4 regions of the Shewanella sp. Iso12 genome follow, and region 3 is predicted to be linked to each of the others. Evidence: predicted binding sites of a transcription regulator. Region 3 holds the regulator's gene; each other region holds the start of a gene.

Region 1 (8,364 bases), on a different contig from region 3:
CCAGGTAGTTCATAATGTTGGCAGCAGCCTTCAAGCCACCCATCTTGGCGGCCTGGGCGCCACCCTGACCGGCAAACTGTTTCTCCATGATGTCGTTAAGCTCCTGCAGTGCTGCAGGTTGCACCTCTTCGAGGTTGGCGATACGCATCATCAAATCGAGACGGGTGTTTTCCGGGAACTGGGCAAAGATTTCCGCCGCCTGATCCGGTTCAAGATAGGACAGTACAATGGTTTGGATCTGCGGGTGTTCGTTCTGGATAATAGTCGCCACCTGTCTGGCGTCCATCCACTTGAGCGAGTCGAGGCCTTTGGCGCCACTGCCCATGACAATCTGCTCGATAAGATTACCGGCCTTGTCTTCACCCAATGCGGTAGTCAGTGCCTTACGCACAAACTCTTCGCTGTTAAAGCCTATGGAGGAGTATTTCTGGATATCATCCAGAAACAGCTTGTGAACCGCAACCACCTTCTCCTGGCCGAACTCCTGCATGGCCGCCATGGCCATACCCACCTTTTGAACCTGTTTGGGTTCCAAGTGTTTGAGAATAGAGGCCGCATCGGCTTCACTGAGACTCAGCAACAAAATGGCGGTCTTCTCAATCCCGTTGAGATTCTTGACATCGAAGCCGCTCTCGGCTGGTTTATCCGCTTTTTTTTCAGGCATCTTCTTGCAACCAGTTCTTCACCACTTGGGTGGACAGTTCAGGCTCATTGGCCACCAGAGCACGTATGGCCTTAATCATATCATCATCTTTGTGCAGATCCGGTATCAGAATCGAACCGTCATCGGCATAGCTGTATTCACTTTCAGGGCGGTTGAGCATACCCAGGGTGTCGGCAGCGTACTGATCTTCAATATCTGCCAGCTCGTGCCCCAGCGCAGGTTCATCCGGCATATTCTGGCCATCGGGATAGATGAGGCGTTTGAGCATGGGACGCACCACGAACAGGATAAGCACCAAAATCACCAAGGCACCTATGCCGAGTTTCATCGCCCGCCAGAACCAGGGCTGCTCCCACAGAGGTGGCTCAGGCAGGTCTTCAACCAGCTGATCCATAAAGGGCACAGTCACCACTTCTATCATGTCGCCCCTTTGGCTGTTGAAGCCAACGGCGCCTTCCAGCAAGCGACGGATATTGGCCATCTCTTCACCTGTGCGAGGCACTCTGGCGACCTGACCATTTTCACCGGCAGCACCTGCCTTGTAGTCGACCGCCACTGAGACACTGACCCGGCGTACTACACCTATCTGCTGACGGGTATGGCTGATGGTGGTATCCAGCTCAAAGTTACGGGTCGCTTCCCTATGGCTGTTGCCTGACGTAACACTGCTGCTTTCTGTAGCATCGGCAGCGTTTTCAGGAATATTGGACTCCATCGGCGGCTGATTGGAAAGGGCTCCGGGGATGCCGCCACTGCTGCCACCAACGCTGTTATTTTCCACTGTCATTTCACTGCGAAGTGATGGCAGATCCGGATTGAAACGCTTGGCAGTTTGCTCGACCGCGGTGAAGTCCATGCTGACATCCACCTGGGATGTGAAGTTTTCCGGACCGAGGATCGGCATCAGAATCGAGTCAATCTTGGTGCGGTATTCGTTTTCTTTTTGCTGCACCAGCTCAAGCTCGCGTCTGGCGCGGGCAGATACCCCATCCTGACTGCCTGAGTTCAGCAAGCGGCCGTTGGAGTCTGTCACTGTAACCCGGCTGGGTTCCATGCCATGAACCGCTGAGGCAACGATATCGACTATCGCATCAACCTCTTCCTGTCCCAAACCGCCCCTACGGGTATTGACCACCACTGTGGCACTGGGTTTGGCGCGATTGCGGGCGAACACATTTTCCTTCGGCAGCGCCAGGATCACCTTGGCACGGCTGACACTATTGAGCTCTTCAATCGCCCGCGCCAGGTTCATCTCCTGACTCTGCTTCAGCCTGGCCTGTTCCATCCGCTGACTGACACCAAAGCCGGAATCCTGGCTCAGATAATCCTTGGCCTCGGCACTGGAATCTATGCCGGCGCGGCTCAGCATCATCTTCACGTCCTGATACTTGTCTTCAGGCACAGTGATCACATCGACTTCAATCTTGTACGGTACCCGGTTCTTATCCAGCACATCGAGTACCTGCACCATCTCCTGGGTATCCATCTTGCCCAGTGGCCGATATTCTGGCTCCTGGGCCCAGATCATCACAAATACCGCCAGAGCCAGACAGATAGCCAATGCCAGGATCATGGTGATCTGCCGCAGCATATCCACTCCCCCGAGGGAGCCCAATACACCCGACTTGTTTTCCTGTTGGACCCCTTCCAGCGTTGTTCCACCGGCGGAAACATTGGATCCTGCTACTAATTCTGTGCTCACGGTGCGTTCCTGTTATCCGGGATCTGTGATGCAAGCATGCCTTAAACAGGCATGCTCATAATCTCTTTGTAGGCTTCGACCAGCTTGTTGCGCACCTGCACTGTGGCCTCGAATGCGACGCTGGCTTTCTCGCGGGCAATGACAGTGTCAGACAGAGACACTGTGGTGTCGCCCATCTCCAGCCGGGTGGCCAGATTGGATGATGTGCTTTGCAACTCACTGACATTGCCTACGGCCTGGGCCAGTAATTGGCCGAAATCAGTTCCTGTGGTATTGCCCACCTGGCGTACAGGCGAAGACTGAAATCCCGTTGGGGCAATTTCACCTTTAAGTGATTGCATTTCTTGCAATAAAGAATTGGCACCTATTTGCATCTTCTCACTCCTGTCGTCAGCGAATTGACGAAAAATCTGGGTTACCAGACTCTATGCAATTAGTTTGCCAAAAATGGAATAGTCAAAGTTAAGCTAAGTAAACGCCCTGAATTCACCCAGGGCCTGAAGAAAAACAATGGAATTGGAAAGCGGCCTAACGGCCGCTTTGGAGATGACTCAGGCGGGCACCTCTATGCCCATCTCGCGCATGCGCGCCATCTTGTATCTGAGAGTGCGGGCGCTGATCCCCAATTTCTCTGCCACCAGTTTGCGACTGCCCTGACACTGGGCCAGAGTCTCGAGAATAATCACATGCTCCTGAGCCTTGAGCTCATCACCGAGCGCTTCAGGCGTTTCCGGGGCCGTGGTCTCTCCCAGAGCAACATCCTGCAAATCGATAATAATATCGCCCGCTTCTATCTGCCCTTGACTCAAGATCAACGCCCGCTGGATCACATTATCCAGCTCACGGACATTCCCCGGCCAGCGGTGGGCCAACAAACGTCGCACCGCAGCATCGCTGAGAACTGGCACCGGGTTAATCGCCGCGTTTTCAGCGTGACGCGCCAACAGATGTTTGGCCAACGGGATGATATCCGCCGGTCTTTGGTTCAGTGCCGGCCAGGCAAGCGGAAACACATTGATCCTGTAATAAAGGTCTTCGCGAAACTCGCCCTTGGCCACCATCTCTTTCAGATCCCGGTTGGAGGTTGCCAGCACCCGGACATCGAGCTTGATGGTCTTGCGGCCTCCCAAACGTTCAACCTCGCGCTCCTGCAGCACCCGCAGCAGCTTGGCCTGCAATGCCAGCTCCATCTCGGAAATTTCATCGAGCAACAGAGTGCCGCCATGAGCCTGTTCAAACTTACCGGGGCAAGCCTGATAAGCCCCGGTAAAGGCGCCTTTCTCGTAGCCAAACAAGGTGGCTTCCAGCATATTTTCCGGGATGGCGGCGCAATTAATCGCCACAAAAGGCCCGTCAGGCCTTTGGCTGTGCTGATGAATGTAGCGAGCCAGCACTTCTTTACCCGAACCGCTGGGGCCACTTATCATCACAGAGGCTTCTGAGGCGGCCACCCGCTGCGCCAGTGCCAGCAAGGCCAGGCTCTTTTCATCGGCCACCACTGGGCCGCCGCTAACCACCTTGGGACGTAAATAGCGACTCACCTGATTGAGCAATACCTGAGGGGCAAACGGCTTGGCGAGATAATCCACGGCCCCCAGCTTGATTGCGCTGACGGCATTGTCGATGGTGGCATAGGCTGTCATCAACAGGATCGGCAGCTGCGGATGTTGCTGACGCAGATAATCCAGCAGCCCCATACCGCCGATACCTTCCATCTGCACATCGCTTATCACCATATCAAAACGATTACCTTTCAAAGCGGTTATCGCTTCTTCGGCGCTGGCGACATCGACGCACTCATAACTGGCGAGCAGCAAGGTATCGAGCAGTGCTTCCCGAAGCGCGGCATCGTCTTCCACCAACAAAATTTTTGCTTCGCTCATGCCACGCCTCCTTGAGAGTCTGTCGTTAACGGGAATGTCAGCGTGACGGTACAACCTGCACCCAGCTTACAGCTGAGGTCCAATTTGCCGCCGTGGCTGCGCACCACTGACTGCACCACCGCCAGCCCAAGCCCTGTACCCTGACGCTTGGTGGTGAAGAAAGGCTCCAGCACCTGCTTTTGCATCTTGCTGTCCAGGCCCTTGCCGTTATCTATCACATCGAGGCGCAGTGCCTGTTCGCAGCTCAGGCGCAAAATGACTCTTGTGGCACCGGCTTCCAGGCTATTGATCACCAGATTATTGATGGCAGAACTCAAGCCATGAAGATTGACCAGCATCTCGCTATCGCCTTCAATTTGCAGACTCAATGCAACGTTTTGCCTGGCAGCGATGGGCTCACAGTTGGCCATGACTTTTTCCAGCACCGTCGAGAACGGCACTCTATCGCAGGCTTCCTCTTGCTTACCTTTGGCAATCAACAACATATCATTGACCTGCTGCTCCAGCTCGGAAAGCCTGTCGAGTAATTTGCCCTGAAAACGCTCTCTGGAGCCGGCATCCAGCCTTGGACTGCCCAAGTTGGCGGCATAGAGTAAGGCGGCAGACAAAGGGGTGCGTATTTGATGCGCCAGAGTGGCGACCATTTTCCCGAGCGCAGACAAGCGTTCAAGGTGGGAAAGGTTTTGCTGCAACAGTCGGGTTTCGGTGAGATCGGTCAGCATAATCAGCTGCCCCTGCTCCGGGGTCAGAGGCGTAATCGCCAGCTTCACCCGGCGGCCATTACGCAGGGAAACTTCATGACCATCGTCTTTTTGCGGCGCGAAGGCGCGATTGATGATAGTCAGCCAGCGCTGACCAACCAGAGGAACACCCAACAAAGATTCGGCAACCGGGTTGGCTTCACTGACCAAGCCGTCACCGTTGAGGATAACGACGCCCGAAGGCATGGCCTGCAAAATATGCTCCATACGATTGGACATATTGGCGGCTTCCCTTATCGGGATCCATTCGCGGCCATGATGAGAGATGGTTTCGAGCTGAGCCAGTGGGCTTGCAGACATATTAACCCCGTCAAAAATACGATGCTGACAGGGTTAATGCAGAGTTTATGCCAATTTAAAAATCTAAATTATCAGTAGCTTAGTCTTTACTCATGCCGTATTTGCGCATTTTCTCCACCAAGGTGGTGCGGCGAATACCCAGCATTTCAGCGGCGCGGGCAACGACGTTGTCCTGCTGATCCAGCGCCTGACGTATCATGTCGATTTCCAATTCGGCCAAGAGATCCTTGAGATTGACCCCTTCCGGAGGCAACTCACTGGGGAAACGGGTCTCTGGCAGATCGACCGGCTCTTCGTCATTGAAGATGGATGCCAAGGCATCACGTTCCAGTTGCTCTTCACTGACCTCGACCGAATACTCGGGCACATCGATATGGCGATACTTGACCGGCAGGTCGTTAACATCGACCAGGCCGCCCGGATAGAGGATAGTCAACCTTTCTACCAGATTGGACAGCTCGCGGACATTGCCCGACCAGGCGTGTTCCTTGAGAGAGTCGATGGCGCGTTGGGTAAAGCGCACCCGTCCCTTGCCTTCGTTGAATACCCGACTGACCAACTCCTGCAGCAGCAGCGGAATATCATCCCGACGCTCACACAGAGGTGGCATTTCGATGGGGAACACATTGAGGCGATAGAAGAGATCTTCGCGGAATTCACCGCCTTCAATCATGGTTTCCAGATCTCTGTGGGTCGCAGCTACCACTCGCACATCGGCGGTAATCGCCTTATTGCCACCCACACGTTCAAATACTCTTTCCTGCAACACCCGCAGCAGCTTGACCTGCATCTGCAGCGGCATATCACCTATCTCATCGAGGAACAGGGTGCCGCCTTCGGCCAGCTCAAAACGTCCCTTACGGGCACTGATAGCACCGGTAAAGGAGCCTTTCTCATGGCCAAACAGTTCACTTTCCAACAGCTCAGGTGGAATGGCGCCGCAGTTGACCGGAATAAAAGGGCCATCGCGACGCTCTGAAAGATAATGAATATTACGGGCGACCACTTCCTTGCCGGTACCAGAGGGCCCGAGCACCAGCACAGTGGCATCAGATCCCGAAACCTGGTTAATCAGATGGCGCACATTGGCAATGCCGTCGCTGCGCCCTACCAGGCTGCGGAACAGCTTGGTCTGGTTGGCACTGGTTGGTACCTGTGGCCGCTTGACCTGACCAAAGACCTGGCAAAAATGCAACAGTTCGGTCAGTTGGGAATAGCTGAGAGGTTCTTCAATCTTGCCGAGTAGATTGGAAGGATTGGCATTGCTGTGCCCCAACAGCAACATAGGCTGCCATGGCAGTTTAAGCATCAGTGACTGCAGCGCCTCGTCCTCTATGCCGTCACTGACCAATATCATGGCCCGACATCGAGTTTCCGGAGATTGCGCGTCGATAGCCTCGGGAGCCACAACTTCCACTTGCTCACCAATAAACTCTAAAACACAAGATAAGCGACTGGTGCGCTCAGAGGGGTTTCCGACAAGTAAAATTCGTTGATCTGTATGCATCATTCAGTGGGCCGCTAAGCTTTGGCAATTATGGATTCGCATTAATTATTAGTGTTAGTTGCTCTGGAAAGTCTGGCAATGCTTTCTTCACATACTCAGCTAAATTTGTAGCAATGCTGAATATTGTATTATCGGCACGATATAAGCAAGCCTAGGATGGCTTTTCTGCCTAACCCTTCCTGATTTTAGTCCAAATTCAGCACTTAAGAGCTAATATCGTCAATTAAATGGCGCAAGTCAAAAAGGCGCCAAAGGCGCCTTTATCTCGAATGGTTAATAACTCAACGGTTTTCTTCGTGAGCCGTAAGGTGATGTTTATCAGCGGGAATGGCATCCCAGGCTTCTTTGATGTCCCGCAGCACGGCCGCAACATCATCCAGCGCCTGAACATCATTATTCAGATTGGCCTCAGAGATACGCCGCAGCATAAAGTCGTAAAGGTTGCTGAGATTCTTGGCTATCTCACCACCGGCTTCCATATTCAGGCTGTTGCTGAGACCTGTGATAATACCAATCGCCTTGTTGATGAAAATTCCCTTGGACGACTGGTCGCCTTGCTCTATGGCGTAACGACTCTGGGCAATACGCTCCAATGCGCCGTTGAACATCAACTGAATGATCCTGTGCGGTGATGCAACTGAGATTTCACTCTCCAATGACACCTTACGATAAGACTGTAGCGACCCTCTCATAAATACCTACCTATTTGCATCTATAGACTTGTAAACATTGACCTGACGTTTGTTCTGACTCCTGAGCGCCAATAGCTCCTGCCTTTGTTGGCGTATCGCTTTGGCATGCTGCTCAAAAGTGGCAGTCAGCTCCAATTGCTCCTCTAGCAACTCAGGACTCTGCACTTCCTCTATCAGGGTCTGGAGCAAAGTTTGACGCCTGCTTACCAGCTCTTGCAAATTAGAGACCAACTCGTCAGTTTTTTCATCCTCGGCGGGAATTGTCAGTAAACAATCCAGAGCCCGGCGCAACAATTCGTTGATCTGATTCAGTTCTTCAGTTACCTGCATCTTTTATCCCAATCAGCTACTCTTCTTGACGACACCCGGCAAGGAGTTCAGGGCACCGATAACGTTCTGTCCCTGTGCTGACAACTGGCCAACCACCAGATCCATGGCGTTGAACTGCTTGGTCAATCTGGCTTCCAGCAACTCCATTTTAAGGGCAAAGGCCTCACGCTGATCCGCAAGACGTTGCTTATCGCCGGTATAGGCCTGATTGCGGGTGTCTATTACACCACCGGCCTTGACGTAGGTCGTGGCCAATTCATCCATGGCGTTGGCTAGGCCGGTATCCTTGGTGGAAAACAGCGCTTCGACCCCGTCCATATTGGTCTTGATGGCCTCATCAAGCTTGGCATCATCAATCGAGAGTTTGCCATATCTGTCGGTTTTAATGCCAATATCATAGAGTGCAATAGTACCGTCGGCCGTCGCCACCCTGTCACTGATCCCGGAGCGTAACTGAGATTCCAGTGAGCGGATCATGGAGTCCCCCTGCAGCGCTGCAGCCTCTTTTTTGTCTACATCATAGGC
Region 2 (8,364 bases), on a different contig from region 3:
ATAAAACAACGCACGGAGGCTTAGATGTCTGCCAACAAGACAAGCAAGCAACTCAATGATTTACCTCTGTCCCAGAGCCGTTATCTGGGGCACAGTAATACTCCCTTGATAGACAAGACCATAGGCCAGTATCTGCAGGATATCTGCAACCGCTATCCGGACAACACTGCCGTGGTGATGCATCATCAGCAACTGTGCTGGAGTTATGCGCACTATCTTGAAGAGATAGATAAACTGGCCACAGGCCTGCTGGCACTGGGTATCGGCCCCGGGGATCGGGTCGGGATCTGGTCGCCCAATAATATCGAGTGGTGTCTGACTCAATTTGCCACCGCCAGAATTGGCGCCATCATGGTGTGCATCAATCCGGCTTATCGCCCGGAAGAGCTGGAATATGCACTCACCAATGTGGGCTGTAAGGCACTTATCACCCACGACAAGTTCAAGTCCAGCGATTACCTGGCGATGCTGAATGAGCTGGCGCCGGAACTCAGTGATGCCGAGCCCGGCAAACTGATGTCCCGCCGTCTGCCTGAGCTGCGCTGCGTTATCCGCACCGGCAGTGACAAGACGCCGGGCATGCTGAATTTCCCCGAGGTATGTGCCATGGGCTCTGAGGCGGAATATGCCGATCTCAAAGGCATAGGTGAGCGTCTATCGCCTCATGATGCCATCAATATTCAATTCACCTCAGGCACCACGGGGAACCCCAAAGGCGCCACGCTGACCCACCACAATATTCTCAACAACGGCATGCTGGTGGCCGACGCCATGGGCTTTGGCCCGGACGACAAGCTTTGTATTCCCGTGCCTCTGTACCACTGCTTCGGCATGGTGCTGGGGAACCTGGTCTGTCTGGCTAAAGGTGCCACGGCCGTGTTCCCATCCGATGCCTTTGATCCTGCTATTACCCTCAAGGTGGTTGAGCAGGAGCGCTGCACCGGACTTCACGGGGTGCCGACCATGTTTATCGCCGAATTGGAGTTGGCCAACTTCCGGGATTATGACCTCAGCAGCTTGCGAACCGGAGTGATGGCCGGAGCCACCTGTCCCGAGGAAGTGATGAAACGGGTGCATAAGTTGATGCATATGACGGAAGTCGTAATCGGTTATGGCCAAACCGAATGCAGCCCGATCAATAACATGACAGAGGTCGAGTCCTCGCTGGAGAAGCAGGTTACTACCGTGGGCCGGGCTCTGCCCCATACCGAGGTGAAGATTATCGATGAGTTCGGTGAAATAGTGCCTGTAGGTCAGCCGGGTGAGGTGTGCAGCCGAGGTTACTGTGTGATGCTGGGGTACTGGAATGATCCGGCCAAAACCCAAGCCACCATAGACAAAGATGGTTGGCTGCACTCTGGCGATCTCGGGGTGATGGACTGCGAAGGTTATGTGCAGATAGTCGGCCGCATCAAAGACATGATTATCCGGGGCGGTGAGAACATCTATCCGCGGGAGATTGAAGAGAAACTCTACACTCATCAGGATATTCAGGATGCCGCGGTATTCGGGGTACAGAGTGAAAAATACGGTGAAGAGGTGTGTGCCTGGATCAAGATGCGCCCCGGCAGTACTGTCACTGAAGATGAAATCCGTCACTTCCTGACCGAAAAGGTGGCTTATTTCAAAGTGCCGCGTTACATCAAGTTTGTTGAGCAGTATCCGATGACAGTTACCGGTAAAATTCAAAAGTTCCGCATGCGTGAGCTGATGTATGAAGAGCTGCACCGGGATATCAATGGCTGAGTCATTTAAACCGCAACAGTAAAAGAGAAGCGCCGCAATGCGGCGCTTCTCTATGGTTATGAATTACTTGCCGAAAGGAACCGGCCTTGGGGTATCTTTATTGGATGGCGGCAGAATCGGCAGTTCAACCTTGGGCTGTTCCCCGGTCAGCGACTTGAGGAAGGCTACCATCTCCTGAGTTTCTTTTTCGGTCAACTTCTGACCCAGCTGGATATCCGACATGGTGTTGACCGCCTCTTCCAGGTTCCAGACGCTGCCGTCATGGAAGTAGGGGTAGGTGAGTTCAATGTTACGCAGAGTCGGCACCTTGAACACCATCTTGTCAGCTTCCTTGCCTGTTACTCCCTTACGGCCTTCGGCAGGGTTATCCGTGTGGAAAGGCTTGATGAGTCCCATCTTCATATACATGGTGCCACCGACCGCCGGGCCATTGTGGCAAGCGACACAGCCTTTGTCCTTGAACAGCTGATAACCCGCTTTGGCTTCGGCGCTGATGGCCTTTTTGTCGCCTTCCAAATATTTGTCAAAGGCGCTGTTGGGGGTCACCAGCGTCTTTTCAAAGGCGGCAATTGCATCTGTGATCCTGTCGATATTGACCTCTTCAGAGCCGTAAACCTGCTTGAAGCGGGCACGGTAAGCCGGCATGGAAGCAACGGTTTCGGACGCCAGCTCATGAGTAAAGCCCATCTCTTTAGGATTGGCTATAGGACCTGCGGCCTGTTCCTTGAGATCTTTGGCGCGGCCATCCCAGAACTGTGCCAACATATAATCAGCGTTCAATACGGTAGGCGAGTTGATAGGACCTTCTTGCCAGGCATGACCGATTGAGGTTGGCAGGGCGTCGACCCCTCCCATGGAAAGGTTGTGACATGAGTTACAGGAGATAAACCCGGATTTTGATAATCTGGGTTCGAAGTAAAGCATTTTTCCGAGTTCGACCTTTTCCGGCTCGGTGATTTTCACCGGCTTGATAATTTCGATAGGCTCAGCCGCCTGAGCCGCAGTCATCCCGAGGGCTGCCGTTACAGCCATGACCAGTGCTTGATATCTCATTGCTATCACCTCTAATAGGCTTACTTTGTGTGTGGTTATTTGTCTATCATAGTGATGGGAGAGGGGCTTTGACAGCTGTTAATATCGATTGGCTCCATCGTTGATTTAGATGGATTTTTTGTGATGATTGCCGCGGTTTTTACCTCTTGCTTTAGCTATCTTGTCTGAATCGACTTTTCTCACATTTTCATCCTGCATCACGCTTTGGGTAAAAGTGTGCTGAGGGCGATACTTTTATCTTCCTGGCAGCGCTTATTAGAGCCTGTGGCTGACTGACATCGACAAGCTATACTCTGTTAACTTCCTGAATGCTTATGGGACTGGCCTTGGCAAACGGAGTGATACTATGGCAAGAACCTCAATCACCTTTTTCGGCCGGCCCGCGCTGTTCGTTCTCCTGTTGTTACTTTATAGTGGCAGCCCTGTGGCTCGCGCCGACACTCTGCAACTGAGCTCGCTTAATTGGCCACCCTACACTGGTCAGATGCTGGAACAACAGGGGGCTTGTGTTGCCGTGGTCAAGGCAGCACTCGCTGCCATGGGCCATGACCTCAAAGTCAATTTCTACCCCTGGAGCCGGGCGGTTAAATTGGCAGACATGCCTGGTTCACCCTATCTTGGTTACTTTCCCGAGTATTATCACCAAAGCGATAAGTTTATCTTTTCAAAGCCCTTTGGCTTCAGTCAATTGGCACTGGTGGAGCAATCCCAGCGGCCTGTGAGCTGGCAACAGTTGCAGGACTTGCAGCGTTACAATCTCGGAGTGGTAAAGGGCTATGTTAATACCGAGAGCTTGGACCGGGCCATGGACTCAGGCCGGCAACCCTTCGAGCTGGCCAATTCCGATGAACAAAACCTTCGCAAATTGGCGGCCGCCAGAATTGATGCCGTGGTGATCGACGCCAATGTTTATCGTTACCTGCTGCGGCAAAAGGGGATGGAGGAGTTGGAAGGCAAGCTTAAACTGAATCGGCAATTGCTGGCCAGCAAGGGCTTGCTGGTGGCTTTTCGAAATTCCGAAGAGGGGCAACGTTGGCGGGATATTTTCGACCAGGGATTGGCCCGAATTGATGCCAAGAGCATATTGGAGCAACACTTAAAGTATCATTGAGTTGTCATCCAAAGCGGCTAAATTGAGCACTTTACCCCAGATGGACGGGTCTGTGACAGAAAGTGCCTATGAGCTTGAACTGCTTGCCGAACTGGAGCATAAATACCAGCAACATTTGAACGCCAGGTCTTTGGCCCAAGTCGGCTTTGCCGGTAAGTCGCTCGATGTGCGGGCGCTGGAGCTGGGGAACCCAAATGCCAGGGTGCCCACAGTGCTGTTCGTCGGCGGTGTTCACGGGGTAGAGCGTATCGGCAGCCAGGTGATACTGGCGCTTCTTGGCAGCTTGTTGACCCGCTGCAGTTGGGATAAACATCTGCAGCTGATGTTAACTCAGATACGGCTGGCGTTTGTACCTGTGTTGAATCCCATCGGCCTTATCAGGGGAACCCGTGCCAATGGCAATGGGGTCGATTTGATGCGCAATGCTCCCATAGATGCCCGCGGCTCAGTGACTTTTATGGTCGGCGGTCAACGGCTTTCCCGCCATCTTCCCTGGTATCGGGGCCGCAGCAATCAATTGGAAGCCGAGACCCGGGCGATTATTGACTACAGTAATGAACTTATAGCCCGCGGCAGCAGCTTGATTGTGCTCGATGCTCACTCAGGTTTTGGCCTGGTGGACCATATCTGGTTTCCCTTTGCCTGTAAGGATACGCCTTTTGCCCGCCTGGGGGAGGTGTATCATCTAAAGCAGTTGTTCGAAATGAGCTACCCCCATCATTGTCACTATCATATTGCGCCCCAAAGCCGCTTCTATCGCACCCACGGTGATATTTGGGATTATTTGGTCAGTTGTAACCCCCAAGTGCCTTTCCTGCCCTTAACGCTGGAAATGGGCTCCTGGGCCTGGGTCAAAAAGAACCCCAGGCAATTGCTGCGTTTCTCCGGTTATTTCAACCCTCAAAAGCAGCACAGGCTGCAGCGTATTTTACGGCGCCACTTTACCCTGATGCAGTTCTTGCTCGATGTGGGGTATGCTCAGGTACTGGAGCAACTGCCTGAACTTCATCGGCATCACCTGGATTATCAGGCACGAAACTTTTGGTATCCACAAGCGGCGGAGAAACCAAGTCATGACTGAGCAGCAAACCTGGGTGATGATCCGCGGCTTGATGCGCGATAAACGTCATTGGCAGGCCTTTGCCGATAATCTGCTGGCGGCGGGGTTTCGGGTGGAGCTCATCGATCTGCCGGGAAATGGCGATAGGGTGGCGGATACCAGTCCCTGGGATATTCAGGATTATGCCGACTTTGTTGCAGATGAAATGTTACGGCGCAAGGTGGGTAAATGCCGAATATTGGCTATCTCCATGGGCGCCATGGTGGCCATGACACTTGCCGGGAAAAATGACACTGAAGCCGGCCGCCAAAAGGGATTTCAGCTTGAGGGGCTGTTATTGCTCAACAGCAGCGCCGCCGATCTTTCGCCTTGGTATCAGAGATTTCGGCTGCAAGCCCTGCTACGAGCCTTGTGCTCCAGAGTCAAAGGCGAGGGCATTCAATGGCGCGAGGCGACGATTCTAGCGCTTACCAGCCTTGCTCATGCCAAAGACAAGTCTCTGTGCCGTTTCTGGAGCCAACTGGCGCTTGAGGCCAAAACCACACTCGCCAATGGCCTGCGACAAATTGTTGCCTCGGCCCGCTTTCGCTCCCCGGCTAAGCTGTGGGTGCCGGCAACCATTGTTTATGGCTGTGATGATCACCTGGTTTCGCCCAAGTGCAGCGTTCGCCTGGCGGCCAAATATCGGCAAAAGCCGATTCCTTTTTGCCGCTGCGGGCATGATGTGGCGCTGGATAGGCCTGAGTTATTGCTGGAGTTGGTGCAGCGTTTGAGTCGACAAATGCCCTAGACTTGTTTGGGTAAAGCCGGAGCCCAGGTCGAAAACGAGTCAGATATCCGACCTGGGCTTTGTGATTAATGAGAGGCAACCACTGTCTTGCCTATGGGCGTTAAAGAAAGCAAGGCCAGTTTTAGGTGCTGAATGCCAAAAGGTATGCCTATGATGGTGACAAAGCAGGCCAGGGCGTGGGTTAGGTGGCCTATCGCCAGCCAAATCCCGAACAGCAGGAACCAGATAATGTTGCCGATCATACCCAGGGCGCCGGTGCCCAAGTCTTCGCGGCCAGAGAGCCTGTCGCGGCTGATATGTTCCTGACCGAAGGGCCAGAATGCCAGTTCACCTATGACAAAGCAGGCGCGGCCGAATGGGATACCTATGATACTGATAAAACAGAGCAAGCCGACAAACCACCAGGCCAGCCCCATGACAAAGCCGCCAAGAATAAACCAGGCAATATTAAAAATAAGACGCAAAATAGCCATTGAGTGCTCCTTTAAATGGCGGATCAGCCACACAGTTTTGCTGTAAAGCTTGGGATATTTCGATTAATAGCTAGAAGCGTGCCATAATTATAACATGTTGAATAATATTGGATATTGCCATTTCTGAGCCTAGGCAGATGGCGGCGATTGGTGATTTATACCAATAAGTAGCGATAATCATCACAGAGTGGAGCCGCAAAGGATTAGCCTCCAAGCCATCACTTAGTCGGCATAAAGCCAACGGGTGCCTGTGAGGATTTGTGGCCTGAATCCTGTCCTCCTTGGCGGCAAACACATACAATAGCCATCCCTTGCACACCTTAGCCTTGAAATATATCGCCAGTGCCATGTCTTTAGCCGATTTCAAACTGGATAAAACCCCAGTTCAAGCCTTTGAGTTTCGAGGTCATCAGCTGTTTATCAAGCGCGATGATCTGCTTCATCCCAGTTTCAGTGGTAATAAGGCGCGCAAGTTCCGTTATTTCCTCGACCACGACTTTCCCGGTATCAAGCGCCTGATAGGTTATGGCTCGGCCCAGGCCAACTCACTCTACTCTATGGCGGCGCTGGCCAAACTCAAAGGTTGGCAGCTGGACTTTTATGTGGATCACCTGCCGGAATGGTTGCAGCGGCAACCCCTGGGTAACTATCGCGCCGCGTTGGAATTGGGCGCACGGGTGATTGCTGTAAAGAATACGCCCAAGGCCGAGTTGATGACCGGCATGACCCTGGAGGACTTTGTCAGGCAGCATATTGTGCCTGAGTGTGAGCACAGCCTGTTTGTTCCTGAAGGGGGCCGCTGTAGTTATGCCGAATACGGCGTGGCTCAGTTGGGCGCCGAGATTTTACAGTGGCAGCAGCAACAGGCTGCCCATAACCTCAAGCTGTTTTTGCCATCGGGGACAGGTACAACAGCACTGTTTCTACAGAAGTATTTTTGTGAGCAACAGGCTGATATTGAAGTGCTGACTTGCGCCGTGGTCGGCGGAGACAGTTACCTCAAGACCCAGTTGCTTGAGTTATCGCCCGATGAGGCATTGCATCCAACTATTGTTACACCCGAACGCAAGTATCATTTTGGCAAGTGTTACCCCGAGTTTTACCAACTTTGGCAAGAGCTGGAGCAAAGCGGTATCCGCTTTGAGCTCTTGTACGATCCGCTCGGCTGGCAAGTGTTGCTCGACTTCTTGCGACGTGAGGGCCACAGCCAGGTGTTGTATCTGCATCAGGGGGGGCTCCTTGGCAATGAGTCCATGCTTCCCAGATACAGGCGTAAATACGGCTGATTCAGACCAGCTGGTTGCGCTTGAGGATCTTATGAGTGCGCTCAGCCAAGCGCTGCAAGGATTTGAGATCGGCAAGCCCAGGCACCTCGTCATCGAGACGGGACTCCCAAAAGCATACCTCAGTGTCCAACATCTCCAGCATTTTCTTGGAGCAACCCAGGCATTTCCCGCCGCATAGGCTGGCTTCCGGCAAGTCCAGTGGAATACAGCGCCGGATCTCGCTAAGCAATGAGCGCATCGCTTCCGTGGTATTCGGTTTAATGGAGCCGGGTTTAGTCGCTCTGCTTTTAGTGGCTGTGATGGATTGATTCAAGGCAACACCGACAGATAAGTTTGTTAAGCATCAGCTTAATTCAAGTGGAAGGGTTGGAGAATGATCTGGCGCTTGATTTACTGTTTATCGCCATTTGGTCAGGCTGCTTCCCGGGATCACGGGAAAAGGCCTTGACCAAATGTGATGTTCTACCCGATTGCTGCTGGATAACAGTCCAATCTGCCTGAGCGTTCGATACAGTGAGAGGATAGGGGTATCGAGTGGGTATTTCGACAGTCTTACTTATTGGCGCTCAGCAACCACTTCATAAACTTGAGGGTTTCTGTACGCTTTGAGAAGGTTTGCTTCTTCTTGCCTTTGCTGTCGGTAAAGGCGATTGAGTTTTTGTTGATGGAAATTGAATCTACAGGGAAATTTACTGTGATTTCATGTCCGTTTACTTTGTATGACATAGGCCACACTCCTTATTTTCTGTTAGCGCCGATATTGGCATATACAATCTTAACTATAGAAAATCCTTAGCATTTATTGCGAAAGATGCGTTGGTTGACTATTGAATGTACTCAGTTTG
Region 3 (8,364 bases):
TATGCGGCGGATAATAGCTTCCGGCAGCCCTGAGTGCTCCCTGAGTGCAAAGGCCACGTTATCGAACACATTCATATCGGTGAACAGGGCGCCGCTCTGGAACAACATGCTCATCCGCTTACGGGCTTCAAACAGCTCGTGGCGGCTCAGCTTATGAATGTCCTGACCATCGAACAGCACCTGGCCGTGATCCGGAGTCAACTGCCCACCAATGAGCTTCAGCAGCGTGGTCTTGCCTATGCCGCTGGGCCCCATGATGGCAGTAACTTTACCCCTGGGAATCGTGAGGCTTATCTGCTCATAAATCACCCTCGAGCCACGACTGAAGCCGAGATTGCTGACCTCGACCAGGGGAGAAGGATTTTGCTGCTTGCTGGATTCCGGCATCAAAATGAAATGGAGACCTTGTCTAGTGGAATTCAAGTTACGGCGCAGCTGTAGCTGCCATGGCACATAAGGCCCGCCGTTATAAGGCTTGATACTGCCGCAGGCTTACTGAATTGACGCTGAATGGCGCCCGGTAACCCGTATGGCCAAGCCAAAGATAAGCGATAAATTGTACGCAATTGAGGATAAGCGCACAACTGAATCAATAGTATCGCGCCGTGATACTTTCAATTTGTAGCAAATACGGCGAAAATGCACGCCAGAATCCGTAGCTTTGTTTACTGCATGTTATTCAATATTTTCTTGCTGCTCGCCGGCTTGTCCGTCCTGGTCTGGAGTGCCGATAAATTCGTTTATGGCGCCGGGGCTTTTGCCCGTAACCTGGGGTTACCCCCCATGTTGATAGGACTGACCATAGTGGCCATGGGCAGTTCGGCCCCTGAGATGTTCGTCGCCGCCAGCGCCTCCATGGCCGGCATGCCGGATACGGCCGTGGGTAATGTGCTGGGCTCCAATGTCGCCAATGTCAGCTTGATCCTGGGGTTAACCGCTCTGCTTGGGGCTATCGCCGTCAGCTCCAAGACCCTGAAGCGGGAGATCCCCATGATGCTGGGTGCCACAGTGCTGGCGGGTTACTTCCTGCACGATGAGTATCTTAGCCGCAGCGAAGGGGTTATTTTACTGGCGCTGTTCTTCGGCCTGATGGGCTATCTTATCTGGCATGCGCTGACCAATAAGAACAAGGATCCACTCGCCGACGAAGCCGATGCCGAGATCCCCAAAGATGTGCCCACTGCCAAGGCGGTACTATGGTTGATAATAGGCTTGGTACTCTTGCCGCTGTCGGCGGATTGGATGGTGGACGGTGCCGTAGGCATCGCCAAGTCTTTTGGACTGTCTGATCTGGTTATCGGTCTAACCATCATTGCCGTAGGCACCAGCCTGCCGGAACTGGCGGCCTGTGTGGCCGGTGTGCTCAAGAAAGAGGACGACCTGGCCATAGGCAATATTGTCGGCTCCAATCTGTTTAACATACTGGCGGTACTGGCAATACCCGGCCTTATCGCCCCGGGCGTAATCGATGCCGCGGCGACCGGACGCGACTTTTATATGGTTTTGGGCACCAGTTGTGCCCTGGCACTCCTGGTGCTGAGCACAGGCAAACAACGTGAACTCAAACGCTGGCACGGTGCCTTACTACTGATAAGCTTCATCGGCTATCAATACAGCCTGTTTCAATCCCACTAGCGATGAAGGGCAAAAAGACGAGAGACAACTATGGCAGAAGCTAAGCAACTGCGCCAATGGGGCCGCAGAGTAATAGATATCGAGAAACAAGCACTGGACAACCTGTACCAGTTTGTTGATTCCCCCGAATTCGCCCAAGCCTGCGAACTGATCCTCAACTGCAGCGGCAAGGTGATAGTGATGGGGATGGGGAAATCGGGCCATATAGGCAACAAGATTTCTGCCACCCTCGCCAGCACGGGCACCCCGGCATTCTTCGTTCACCCGGGCGAAGCCAGCCACGGCGACCTTGGGGTGTTGAGTGAAAACGATATCGTATTGGCTATCTCCAACTCGGGAGAGTCCAGCGAAATTCTGACCCTGATGCCCGTCATCAAGCGCCAGGGGATCCCTATGATCTCCATGACAGGCAAGCCCGAATCCACCATGGCCAAGCTGGCACAACTGCATCTGTGCATCAAGGTGCCAGAAGAAGCCTGCCCCTTGGGGCTGGCGCCGACCTCCAGTACCACGGCCACCCTGGTGATGGGTGATGCCCTGGCGGTCGCGCTACTGCAAGCCAAGGGCTTTACCAAAGATGACTTTGCCCTGTCGCATCCCGGCGGCGCTTTAGGACGCAAGCTGCTGCTCAAGGTCAGTGATGTAATGCACAAAGGCGAAGAACTGCCGCTGGTCACAGAAGATATCTGTATAACCGACGCCCTCTATGAGATCTCCAAGAAGGGCCTGGGTATGACCGCCGTGGTCAATCAGCAGAAGCAACTCGTGGGTATCTTCACCGATGGTGATTTGAGACGTGTCATAGACGCCGGAGTCAACCTGCGTACTACAAAAATCAGCGACGTCATGACCCGTGATTGCATCACCAGTGGTGACAATATCCTCGCGGCGCAGGCGCTGAAGGTGATGGACGAGAATGACATCAATGGTCTTATTGTCATCAATGGCGCCAATGAGCCGATTGGAGCACTCAATATGCTGGATATGGTCAAGGCGGGGGTTATCTGATGAGTCATCAAGGTTTCTACGGCCCCATAAGCGAAGATAACTGGCAAAGAGCCGCCAAAATCAAACTGCTTATCTGTGATGTCGACGGTGTCTTCTCCGATGGCCGCATCTATATGAGCAACAGTGGCGAAGAGCTGAAGGCCTTCCATACCCGCGATGGCTATGGGGTGCGCTCGCTGCTGTCCTGCGGCATTCAGGTGGCGGTGATCACCGGCCGCAAGTCCCAGATAGTCGAAAACCGCATGACGGCCCTGGGGGTAGACAAGATTTATCAAGGCATAGACAACAAGCTGGAGCCCTATGAGGCGCTGCTTAAGCACTATGACCTCGAGCCTGAACAAGTGGCCTATATAGGTGACGACATTGTCGACTTGCCGGTGATGAAGCAAGTGGGGCTGGCGGTTTGCGTAGCCGATGGCCATCCTTGGGTAAGGCAGCACTGCCACATGGTCACTCAGATTGCCGGCGGCCATGGTGCACTCCGGGAGCTGGCGGATCTTATCCTGCTCAGTCAGGACAAATTTGAAAATGCCCACGGAATGAGTATATGAATAGGGTCACCCTGGCCATTATTTTGTTTTTCTCCACTGCACTTATCCTTTACTGGCAGGTGCAGAACAAGCGCAACGCTCAACAGAGTGAGGCGCCTATGGATGTGGTTAGGCCTGACTTTGTCGCCGATGACCTGCGCTCGGTCAACTTTGATGAGCAGGGCAATGTCGCCAGTAGGGTCGCCGCGGCGCACATGGAACATTATGAAGCCAGTGAAAAGACCTTCTTCAACCAACCGGTTTATCTGGTCTATCCGGACAAGGGCGAGGCACAGTGGCGTCTGTCTGCCAACGAAGGCAGGCTCAATCGCAAGAGTAACCGAGTGGTACTTGAAAATAATGTTATCATCGACGCCATTAGCCCCAATGAACCGATCCAGAGCCTGAAAACCAGTTATGTGGAGCTGGATCTGGACACCATGATCATGACCTCAGATCGCGAGATCCTGATCGAAGGCAAAGACTTTAATATCAAGGGATCCGGCCTGTACGCCGATCTCAATGCTCAGCAAGTGAAGCTGACCAGTCAGGTGAAAGGAACCTATGAAACCAAGTAAGCTTTTTATCGGTGCCCTCTTGTGCATCACAAGCCTGTCGGCGGTGGCCATTGAAGAAGATCTGCTGCAAAAAGTACAGATCAGCGCCGCCAATCAGTTTGCCGATATCAAAAACAAGCGTGTGGTATACGGCGGGCCTGTCACAGTCACCCAGGGCAGTTTGAAACTGCTGGCCGATGAACTCACGGCTTACACTGAAGACAAGAGTGGCGAACGGATCCTGGTGGCCAAGGGCTCACCCGCTACCTATACCCAGAAACTGGAAGACGGCCGTCTGGCCAGTGCCAAGGCCAAAGAGATCCACTACAACATAGACAGCCGTATCATGACCCTGCTGGGCCAGGCCAAAGTAGAACAGGACGGCAGTGAAGTGACCGCCGAGAAGATAGTCTACGACATCAACAAGCAGCAGTTGGAAGCGGAAAGCAGCGGCAAAGGCCAAGACAGGGTAACCACTGTTATCCAGCCAGAAAACTATCAGGATCTCAACAAGAAAGAACAGCAGCAGGAGCCGCAATGACCAGCACCCTGACGGCACAGAATCTGGCAAAGAGTTACAAAAAGCGCAACGTCGTCAAAGACGTCAGCCTGTCGGTCAATACCGGCCAAATCGTGGGGCTGCTGGGCCCCAACGGGGCTGGCAAGACCACCACCTTCTATATGGTGGTTGGGCTGGTACAGAGTGACAAGGGCCGTATCTTCATTGACGACGACGAGCTGACCCTGGATCCCATGCACCTGCGAGCCCGTAAAGGCATAGGCTACCTGCCACAGGAAGCCAGTATTTTCCGCAAGCTGTCGGTGCATGACAACATCATGGCCGTGCTGCAAACCCGCAAAGAACTCAACAGCGACAAGCGCGAGGAACAGCTCGAACAGTTGCTGGAAGAATTCCATATTACCCACATACGTGACAGCCTGGGGATGTCCCTCTCCGGCGGTGAACGCCGCCGGGTGGAAATCGCCCGGGCATTGGCCGCCAATCCACAGTTCATTCTGCTGGATGAGCCATTCGCCGGTGTGGATCCCATCTCAGTTATCGATATCAAGAAAATCATCGAACAGCTTAAGTCCCGCGGTTTGGGAGTGCTGATCACAGACCACAATGTTCGCGAAACACTCGACGTTTGTGAGCGAGCCTACATAGTCAGCCATGGGCAGTTGATCGCCGAGGGCACACCCGCTGAAATCTTGGACAACCAGCAAGTGCGTGCTGTGTACTTAGGCGAACAATTCAGGCTATAGTTAGGATCATGTCATCCGGTGGCAATTCCGGGTATTATAGTTTGTTATTATTGAATTTTTTCCTTGAAAAATAACGAGTAGGGATTAGCGGTATAATGAAAGCGTCACTCCAGCTCAAACTGGGTCAACAGTTGACCATGACACCTCAGTTGCAACAGGCTATTCGCCTGCTGCAACTGTCGTCCCTTGAGCTGCAGCAGGAAATCCAGGAAGCCTTGGAAGCCAACCCTCTGTTGGAAATGGCCGAGGACAACCAGGATGACGCTATCGACGACAACCACAAGGAAAACGACGCCGGCGAGTTGAGCGCCAAGCAGGAAGATGGTTCCACGGTAGAAACCTCAGAGGCATTGAACAATGAGTCTATGCCGGATGAATTACCTATGGATACCACCTGGGACGAAGTCTTTACCGCCGCCAGCGCCTCCGGGCCGGCCATGGGCCGTGAAGATGATATGCCCTTCCAGGGGGAAACCAGCGAAGGGCTCTATGAACATCTGGAATGGCAGAAGAACCTGACCCCGTTTTCCGATACCGACGACGCCATTGCCACCGCCATTATTGATGCCATCGACGAGCAGGGTTATCTGACCCAGAGCACAGAGGAGATCCTCGAAGCCATGGGCAACCCTGAGATTGAGCTCGATGAAGTCGAGGCAGTACTCAAGCGGATCCAGCACTTCGATCCTGTCGGCATCGCCTCCAGAGATCTGCGCGAATGCCTGCTGATCCAGTTGCAACAGTTCAACGCAGACACCCCGCATCTGGCCGACGCCCGCTTGTTGATTGACGAACATCTGGATCTCATTGCCGCCCGTGATTTCCGCACCCTGATGCGCAAGACCAGGCTCAAGGAAGATCAGCTGCGTGACGCCATCAACCTTATCCAGAGTCTCAATCCCCGCCCCGGCTTGCTGGTGCAGCCGATGGACGAGGAATATGTGATCCCTGATGTCAGCGTCTGGAAGAAAAACGGCCGCTGGGTAGTAGAACTCAACCCGGACTGTATGCCCAAACTCGGGATCAATCAGCAGTATGCTGCCATGGCTCGTAGCGCCCGCAGTCAATCAGACAGCCAGTTTATTCGTGGTCATCTTCAGGAAGCCAAATGGTTTATCAAGAGCCTGGAGAGCCGCAACGACACCCTGCTCAAGGTGGCCAACTGTATAGTGCAGTTCCAGCAGGGATTTTTTGAATATGGTGAAGAAGCCATGAAACCCATGGTGCTCAACGATATTGCCGAGGCGGTCGAGATGCATGAATCGACCATCTCCAGGGTCACCACTCAAAAGTATATGCATACCCCCAGGGGAATATTTGAATTGAAGTACTTCTTCTCCAGCCATGTCGGCACCGAAGATGGCGGAGAATGCTCTTCCACGGCGATCAGGGCTTTTATCAAGAAGCTCGTGGCAGCGGAAAACCAGAAGAAGCCTTTGAGCGACAGCAAGATGGCGCAACTTCTGGCAGAACAGGGAATCAACGTTGCAAGACGCACCATAGCCAAGTATCGCGAGGCTATGATGATACCACCGTCGAACCAGCGTAAGAGTTTATAAATCCACAGTTGGAAATTGGAGGAATCTTTCTATGCAAATCAACCTGACAGGACATCATATCGAGATCACCGACTCACTGCGTGACTACGTGGAAAGTAAGTTTTCTAAACTTGAACGCCATTTCGAACAGATCAATAATGTGCACGTTGTGCTCAATGTACAAAAACTGCAACAGATAGCCGAAGCCAAGATCCACCTCACAGGCGGCGAAGTCTATGCAACTTCTGAACATGCCGACATGTATGCCGCCATCGACGTTCTGATTGATAAATTGGATCGTCAGGTCATTAAACACAAAGAAAAGCTGACAAAACACTAACGATGGAACTGAGTACCATCCTGCGGCCGGAGTGCACTACCTGTGCCACTCCGGGCAGTAAGAAAAAGGTACTGGAGCTGATTAGCGATCTCGCTAGCGCCCAGTACCCCACCCTTTCCTCTCAAGCGATTTTTGAAAGCCTTTTGGCCCGCGAAAAGATGGGGAGCACAGGTATAGGTAATGGTATTGCGATTCCGCATGGCAGACTACCGGACATTACAGAGCCGATTGCCGTGCTGGTCAAATGCGAAGAGCCTATCGCCTTCGATGCCATAGACAACCAGCCGGTGGACATACTGTTCGCCCTCTTGGTGCCCGCAGATCAATGTCAGCAACACCTGAGTACCCTGTCCGCCATGGCTGAAAAGCTCAGCGATAAGGCGATACTCAAGCAGTTGCGAAAATCCAGCGACGAAACAGAACTCTATCAGGTGATCACAGGATGAAACTCGCCATAGTCTCAGGCCGCTCCGGTTCCGGAAAATCCGTTGCCCTCAGGGTACTCGAAGACCTGGGTTACTACTGTGTGGATAATCTCCCCCTGCCCATGATAGGCAGCCTGTTGGAAAACCTCCGTGGCAGCAATGATCTGGTCGCCATCAGCATAGATGTGCGCAATATGCCGGATCAGGAAAAAGTGCTGGAACAACAGTTAGCGGCCTTGCCGGAAAACACCCAACTGACCAGCTTCTTCCTCAACGCCTCCGATAAAGTGCTGCTGAAGCGCTACAGCGAAACCCGCAGACTGCACCCCCTGTCCAAGAGCAAAGTCTCACTACAGGACGCCATCAAGCTCGAAGGCAAGCTGCTGGAACCTATGTCGAAACTGGTGGATCACTACATAGACACCTCGGCGCTGAACATCTATGAACTCAGTGACACAGTGCGGGAAATTCTGCTTGGCAGTGTCGATAAAGAACTGGTGATCAACTTCGAGTCGTTCGGCTTTAAGCATGGTATGCCCCAGGAAGCCGACTTCATGTTTGATGTGCGCTTTCTGCCCAACCCTCACTGGGAGCCGGCGCTCAGACCGCTGACCGGGCTGGATGAACCTGTGCAGGAGTTTCTCAGCCGCCAGCCACTGGTGAACAAGTTTATCTGGCAGATAGAAAATCTATTGGAAACCTGGCTGCCGCACCTGGAACGCAACAACCGCAGTTACCTCACCATAGCCATAGGCTGCACCGGCGGCCAGCATAGATCTGTCTATGTCGCTGAGCAGCTCGCCAAGCGTTTTGGCAACAGCAAACACAAGGTACAGGCCCGTCACCGGGAGCTGAGTAATGGCAAAGGTTGAACGGGAAGTCACCATAGTCAATAAGCTGGGCCTGCACGCCCGCGCCGCCACTAAGCTGGCGGTGCTGGCCAGCGAGTTCGAAGCCGATATCACCCTGATCCAAGGCGAGAAAAAAGCCTCGGCCGCCAGTGTACTTGGGCTCTTGATGCTGGAAACCGGTCAAGGCAAGAGTATTCGCCTCATCGCCGAAGGC
Region 4 (6,463 bases), on a different contig from region 3:
ACCACTTCGCCGTGGGCAATCAAGGTGCCATTGACCATCACATCCAGAGGTTCACCGGCGACTCTATCCAGCTCCACTACCGAGCCCTGGTTGAGCTGCAACAGATTGCGGATACTGATAAAACTGCGCCCCACCTCCATGGAGATAGTCACGGGGATATCCAAAATGGTATCCAGTTTGGCGGCTTCCTCTTCAGACAAGGGTTTGGCATCGCTCTTGAGCTCATCCAAATCAACCGCCTTGGCCTCCTCTTCAGCCTGCTCGGCCATGGCGGCAGCCCAATCGTCCATCTCTTCAGTACTCATTCTCTATCACCTTATATATCCGAGATATCCTTGGATTTACCCTTGCGGGTTACCAGCTGCAGTTCGGTCTTGACCGTTTCCGGACGCGGGATCTTGTCGCAGATCTTCAGCGCCAGGTTTTCCCTTACCCGCCCCAGCTTACATCTGTAGGTAGGCAAGTCCTCAATCTTCATCACTATATGCTCAGGCAACTCAACCGGGATCACATCACCGGCCTTGAACTCCATTACTTCCCTGAGAGTCATCTCTTTTTCAAGCAGACGTGCATCCAGCCCCACTTCGACATCCATGATCTCGTCTTTCAGCGCCTGAGACCAGCGCATATCGGTATCTTGCTTGTCGCTTTGAACCCCGGCATCCAGCAGTTCCCGGATGGGTTCAATCATAGAATAGGGCATGGTAATGTGAAAATCGCCACCGCCGCCGTCCACTTCAATATGGAAAGAGTTGACCACAACCACTTCGGTTGGGCTGACAATGTTGGCCATCGCCGGGTTAACTTCTGAGTCCAGATAGTCGAATTCGACATCCATCACAGGCGCCCAGGCATCTTTGTAATCTTCAAAGATAATCTTCAGCAACAGCTGTACTATGCGCCGCTCTGTCGGGGTAAATTCCCGCCCTTCGATCTTGGCATGGAAGCGGCCATCGCCACCAAAGAAGTTATCCACCAGAATAAACACCAATCTGGCTTCCATGGTAATCAGCGCCGTCCCCTTGAGTGGACTGAAGCGCACCATATTCAAACTGGTTGGCACAAACAGAGTGTGCACATACTCACCAAACTTGAGCATTTGCACGCCGTTAATGGAGACTTCGGCTGCCCGGCGCATCATGTTGAACATACTGATCCGCAGGTGACGGGCAAAGCGCTCGTTGACAATTTCCAGGGTCGGCATCCGGCCACGGACGATACGATCCTGTGAAGAAAAGTCATAGGATTGGGCGTCGTGTCCCGACTCCTGGGCATCCTCTTCTTCGACGTCGTCCACGCCATGAAGCAGCGCATCAATTTCGTCTTGGCTTAATAAATCACTCACGATATTGCCTTCGCCTCTTGTCCCTGTTACTGCATCACAAAGCCGGTGAACAGCACTTTCTCAACGACTTTACGGCCGGTAACCGGTTGCAGTGTGTTTTGTACATTGAGCAGCGCCAACTGTCTGAGCTCATCCTTACCTGCCTGGCTGCTGAGCTTTTCAACATCGGCACCGCTGAAAGTGGTCAGCAGTGCATCTTCAATCAAGGGAATATGCTTCTTGAGAGTGACATCGTCATCACTGCCACGCACCATGAGCTGTACCTTTATCTCCACCAGCCTGGAACGGTTAGCCCCCGGCAGATTGAACAGAAATGGTCTGGGCATGGCCACATAGAAGGCTTCCCTGCTGTTATTGGCCTGAGCTTCTTCGGTTACCTGCTCACCTTCGGCCGCATCGACCGCAGTGTCATCTGAACCGCCCAGGAAAAACCACAAGCCAGCACCGACCAGCAGCAACACCACCAAACCAATGCCGCCGAAGATAAAGAGTTTCTTTTTGCTTTTGGGCGCCGGCGCCTCTTGCAGCTCAAGCTCTTCTTGCTCTGCCATTCTCTACCCTTTCCCTTAATCAACCGCAATGCCCGCGGAAAAATACCATCCCTATAGGTTACCTGCTCAGGCGTAATAATCTATACCCGAGCCATAACTTGTTGTGTGATTTGTGCTTTGTGCCGTTTCTTCGGCGGAAATTTCACCATTGGCACCCTCTTGGGCAAAACCACCGCCATTGCCACCATGCTGCTCGCCTTGCTCCCGACCACCTTGAGAGATGTGGCTATCGGCCAGGTTCATTCCCTGCTCCTGCAGCATTTCTCTCAATCTGGGCATGGCCTGTTCCAGCATATCCCGGGTTTGTGGTTGGGTGACATGGAACTGCACCTGAGTCTGATCACCATGCACCTGAACCCTGACCATCATGGCTCCAAGCTCTGGTGGGTCGAGACGAATCTCAGCCTGCTGCACACCATTACTGACCATGGTAATCAACTGCTGCCGCATCACGGGGGCAAAACGCTGCACCATATCGGCGGTTTGCAGTGATTGCTCCATCCCCTGCCTCAATGACAGTTGATATTGGGCCATCTCTCCCCTCTGTGGAGGCTGCAACCCTTGTTGATGCAGCTGTTGCTGAAACGGGCTGATATCTGTCTGGGTTGATGCCGCATCGCCCTTGAGCGCCTGATGTATGGCGTCACTCACAGGGCTTCGTACCTCGGCAGCAGTCTGAGTACCTTTCACCTCAGCCTTAAGTAAGCTGGCGAGAACATCCTTGGCCGTAGCTTTGTCACTCTTGCCGTCAGCGCCGACAGACGTTGCCGCCGCGGCCACCGCAGCACCCAACTTGCCGGTAGTATCTGTCTTGGCCTTCTCGGCAATTGCGCTTTGCGCCAAGATCTTGTCACTCTTTTCCTCAGCGGCATTGAGCACAGCTTCACGAACCACAGCAGCCATACCATCCTGAGTCGCCGCCTTACGCGCTGACTTATCAGCATCCGGCCAACCCATTTGTTGCTCGCCTTCCTGAGACTTGGCCTTTTCCGCTGTTGCAGCCGCCTTGTCGAGAGCCAGCAAAGGAGCATCTATAGTTTCATCCTCTGCTTTGCTATCGCCTTTGCTTGCCGCTTTCTCATCAGTATCGGCCAGTTTGGCACTGTCTTCTTCACTCTCGTCGCCTTCGTCAGCGGCAATCACCTCTGCGCCTTCCAGACTATCTGTCACTACCATGCCAAGCTCGGCACTCCCCTGCTTGAGGTTTTCCAAGAGCTTCATCTGCTCTTCGGGAGACATGGCCTTGATCTCATCTTCTTTGAGCCCGGTGAGAGCGGCAATCTGTTTCAGCAGGCTCACCTCATCCACTTCGGTGACTATGGTGCCGTCTTCAGACGGCAATTTCTTGCCCATGGCTATTTGCCCCAGAATAAGCGAGACATCGACGGCCTGCTCAGCTTGAGCACCTTCTCTGTTAAGACTGCCAGCGGTAAATCCCGGCTTGGCGCCTTGCGAGTCGAACGAGAACTTGGCCTGCGCCTGTTGATAAGCGGCGAAAAAAGCTTCGTTATCAGTAGATTGTAGTGCATCTGTGGCGGAGACTCCCTTGCCGCCCGCATTGCCGATCAGGATATTGGATAACTGCTGCATGCCTTCCTCCAGCACCTAGGCCCTCAATAGATAAAGATAGGCCGAGTCAGAATTAATGTCTCTGTCTCAAACAAAGCAAAATTCACGCCAATAAAAAATTTAGAATGAATATTAAGGAATTGTCCGGGAATGGATGTAGGAATGGGCTCAATGGTTGAGCTTACGACGGAAAAACTGCTGGGAAGCAAACTCATCAATGAGTTTCTGCTCTTGTTTGGCGGCTTTGGCTTCGGCCTGCAGGGCTTTTTTCTCCAACAACATCTCCACCGCCTTACGCTTTTGCTGCTTCTCCAGCCAATGTTGCTGTCTATAGCCCCGCTGCTTATCGGCCTCGGCGACCACGGCAAGTTGTTGCCCTATGGCATCATCTACCTGACGCACAAATCGATGAAACTGCTGGTAATAGGAGGCGCCAATGCTCTGCCCCTGCTGGGCATCGAGTTGCTTCATATAGTCGAGACGGTATTCCTGCAGCGCCTGCAGCTGAGACTTACGCCTCTGGCATTCCATTTGCGCGGCTTTAAGCTGCAGTGCTGCCTGCTCTTCGGCTTCGACCGCCAGTTTCAACACTGTGTGCAAAGGATCGGGTTTCGCCATCTGTAGTATTATTCCTTAAAATTGCCTGCCTTGCGGGCCTTAACCCGGCGCTCTATTGAGATCAGGCTACCCCCCTATTGTCACTGAATTTTTTATCGAGCACGCAAACTCCTGCACTGAATTGCATTACACCTTACATTGGGCAGCAAGCTGCCCCAACATCTGCTGGCAATCGCTGAAACTGATGGCATCGCGCATCCCCTGCCGCAAAAAGGCGTTCATGGCGGGTTGCAGGCGTATGGCGTTGTCGATACGCGGATCCGAGCCTTGGGAATAGGCACCAATGGAGATCAGATCCCGGTTTTGCTGGTAGAGCGAATAAACCTGCTTGACGCGCCGCATCGCTTCCAGGTGCGCCTCGCTGATCACCATGGGTGCCACCCGACTGATGGAAGCTTCAATGTCTATCGCCGGATAATGCCCTGAGTCGGCCAAGGCCCGTGACAACACTATGTGACCGTCCAAAATGGCCCGCGAGGCATCGGCAATGGGATCTTGCTGATCGTCCCCTTCGGTAAGCACAGTATAGAAGGCAGTGATCGAGCCCTGACCTTCACCACCATTACCGGCGCGCTCCACCAAACGGGGCAACTTGGCAAATACTGAAGGCGGATACCCTTTGGTTGCCGGCGGCTCACCGACCGCCAGGGCGATTTCCCGCTGCGCCTGGGCGTAACGGGTCAGGCTATCCATCAACAGCAGGACGTCATAGCCGAGATCGCGAAAATACTCGGCTATCCGAGTCGAGGTTTCGCAGGCACGAAGGCGCATCAAGGGGGAGGTATCGGCCGGGGCGGCTATGACCACAGAGCGGGCCCGCCCCTCTGCGCCCAGGATCTCTTCGATAAACTCTTTCACCTCCCGGCCACGCTCCCCCACCAGGCCAACCACAATAATGTCGGCCGTGGTGCCGCGGGTCATCATGCCAAGGAGCACACTCTTACCCACGCCGGAGCCGGCAAAGAGCCCCATACGTTGGCCCTTGCCCACGGTAAGCATGGCGTTGATGGCTCTGACGCCTACATCGAGCGGTTCGGTAATCGCCCGTCTGGCCAAGGGATTGATTGCCGGGCTATGGCGCGAGGCTTGTTCGTCTGTGTGCATGGCGCCCATACCATCGAGCGGCTGGCCGTTACCGTCCAGCACCCGACCAAGAAGACTCAAACCGACACTGAGCCCGGTTTGCTCACCGAGCGGCATCACTTTGGCTCCGGGGAGCACGCCCCTGAGTTCTTCCACCGGCATCAGATACAATAGCTCATCGTCAAAACCTATCACCTCGGCAATAAGCTTACCCGCCATGGTATCTATGGCGCAGAGACTGCCGACCGGCGCCCGGCAACCACTGGCTTCCAGCGTCAGACCAACCACCCGCACCAACTGGCCGCTGGCAACCGCTTGAAACGGCGCCTGCTTTTCGGCCAAGTGTTTGAGTTCACTCAGCAGTTGGCTTCGGCGCTGCTGCATCATGAGTGTCTCCTTCGCTGGGCTGTTCGCCCTCTTGGCTTGCGGTCTCGGCCTTGTCGCTCATAGCGGCTGTTTGTTCATCGGCAAGCGTTTGCTCCTGCTCGCTGTCCTGTGGCGGCGGGCTTGGCCTATCGTCTATTGCGGCCTGCTGCTGGGCGGCCTTTTTCGCCAACATGGATTGTTCGGCTTCAAGATTGGCAAACACCCCTTCCAAACGGGTTTCCAAGCGCATATCCACTTGCGAGCGTTGGCTGTCCACCACACAATCGCCACGATTGAGGCCGGGATCGGCTTCCAGTGTCCAGCGGTTACGTGTCAGTTGCTCTTCACCGTAGAGCTCGCTGACCAAAGCCATATCTTCCGGGTGCAAACGCAGATTCACTTTCTGCTCTTTGAGTGGCAGGGCATCTATCCCTTGCCTGAGCGCCGCCAGTATATGTTCCGGGTGGGTCTTCAGCTCATGGGCTATGAGGTTGCGCGCCAAAGTGCCGACCAAGGTCAGTAACGATTCTTCTATCTGGGTATCCAGCAGCGCCAGCGGCGCCTCGAACTGAGCAAGCAAGGCATCGAAACGCTCTATCATGGCGGCGGCCTGTTGCAAGCCTTCTTCCCGGCCTTGCTCAAGCCCCTGGGCAAAACCTTCACTGTGCCCCTGTTCCAAGCCCTGAAGACGGCCTTCCTCCAGGCCTTTGGCCAGCCCTTGTTCCTTGCCTTCGGCAAAACCTTCCTGCTCGGCTTGCTCGCGGATAGATTCGATTTCAGCCAAAGTCGGTGGTGATACAGCCTCTTCGGCGGCCTTGGGCTCTATGCGTCCAGGCTTATAGCCAAACAGATTACTCGGCTTAAGCGGCATGGCGTCACCCACATCGGGCAACTGCCAATTAACAAACTCGTCCGCTTCATCCGGCGGTAA

Evidence for each region. Region 3 encodes sigma-54, which starts transcription at its own class of promoters, with help from an activator protein. Its sites were predicted from a motif close to GTTGGCACGNNNNTNGNNT; they were not measured.
Region 1: the regulator sigma-54 is predicted to act here: its motif matches at 2,794-2,812, upstream of fliE (flagellar hook-basal body complex protein FliE).
Region 2: the regulator sigma-54 is predicted to act here: its motif matches at 6,301-6,319, upstream of HCX89_RS06595 (YccF domain-containing protein).
Region 4: the regulator sigma-54 is predicted to act here: its motif matches at 3,560-3,578, upstream of HCX89_RS02510 (flagellar hook-length control protein FliK).

The regions. Positions count from the first base shown of each region.
Region 1 covers NZ_JAAUHW010000001.1:572,069-580,432, forward strand. The annotation lists gene fliG (flagellar motor switch protein FliG) at 1-664, opposite strand, end outside; gene fliF (flagellar basal-body MS-ring/collar protein FliF) at 657-2,366, opposite strand; gene fliE (flagellar hook-basal body complex protein FliE) at 2,408-2,740, opposite strand; gene HCX89_RS02545 (sigma-54 dependent transcriptional regulator) at 2,918-4,249, opposite strand; gene HCX89_RS02550 (PAS domain-containing sensor histidine kinase) at 4,246-5,310, opposite strand; gene HCX89_RS02555 (sigma-54-dependent Fis family transcriptional regulator) at 5,390-6,820, opposite strand; gene fliS (flagellar export chaperone FliS) at 7,099-7,509, opposite strand; gene HCX89_RS02565 (hypothetical protein) at 7,516-7,839, opposite strand; gene fliD (flagellar filament capping protein FliD) at 7,852-8,364, opposite strand, start outside.
Region 2 covers NZ_JAAUHW010000002.1:579,602-587,965, forward strand. The annotation lists gene HCX89_RS06570 (AMP-binding protein) at 25-1,746, shown strand; gene HCX89_RS06575 (cytochrome-c peroxidase) at 1,810-2,799, opposite strand; gene HCX89_RS06580 (ABC transporter substrate-binding protein) at 3,146-3,910, shown strand; gene HCX89_RS06585 (DUF2817 domain-containing protein) at 3,963-4,991, shown strand; gene HCX89_RS06590 (alpha/beta fold hydrolase) at 4,984-5,760, shown strand; gene HCX89_RS06595 (YccF domain-containing protein) at 5,826-6,233, opposite strand; gene HCX89_RS06600 (pyridoxal-phosphate dependent enzyme) at 6,581-7,519, shown strand; gene HCX89_RS06605 (hypothetical protein) at 7,521-7,757, opposite strand; gene HCX89_RS06610 (hypothetical protein) at 8,072-8,245, opposite strand.
Region 3 covers NZ_JAAUHW010000012.1:4,601-12,964, forward strand. The annotation lists gene mlaF (phospholipid ABC transporter ATP-binding protein MlaF) at 1-387, opposite strand, end outside; gene HCX89_RS17500 (calcium/sodium antiporter) at 673-1,635, shown strand; gene HCX89_RS17505 (KpsF/GutQ family sugar-phosphate isomerase) at 1,666-2,643, shown strand; gene kdsC (3-deoxy-manno-octulosonate-8-phosphatase KdsC) at 2,643-3,194, shown strand; gene lptC (LPS export ABC transporter periplasmic protein LptC) at 3,191-3,751, shown strand; gene lptA (lipopolysaccharide transport periplasmic protein LptA) at 3,738-4,271, shown strand; gene lptB (LPS export ABC transporter ATP-binding protein) at 4,268-4,996, shown strand; gene HCX89_RS17530 (RNA polymerase factor sigma-54) at 5,092-6,555, shown strand; gene hpf (ribosome hibernation promoting factor) at 6,587-6,874, shown strand; gene ptsN (PTS IIA-like nitrogen regulatory protein PtsN) at 6,877-7,320, shown strand; gene rapZ (RNase adapter RapZ) at 7,317-8,171, shown strand; gene HCX89_RS17550 (HPr family phosphocarrier protein) at 8,158-8,364, shown strand, end outside.
Region 4 covers NZ_JAAUHW010000001.1:565,183-571,645, forward strand. The annotation lists gene fliN (flagellar motor switch protein FliN) at 1-305, opposite strand, end outside; gene fliM (flagellar motor switch protein FliM) at 317-1,345, opposite strand; gene fliL (flagellar basal body-associated protein FliL) at 1,372-1,896, opposite strand; gene HCX89_RS02510 (flagellar hook-length control protein FliK) at 1,963-3,486, opposite strand; gene fliJ (flagellar export protein FliJ) at 3,634-4,083, opposite strand; gene fliI (flagellar protein export ATPase FliI) at 4,210-5,550, opposite strand; gene fliH (flagellar assembly protein FliH) at 5,519-6,463, opposite strand, start outside.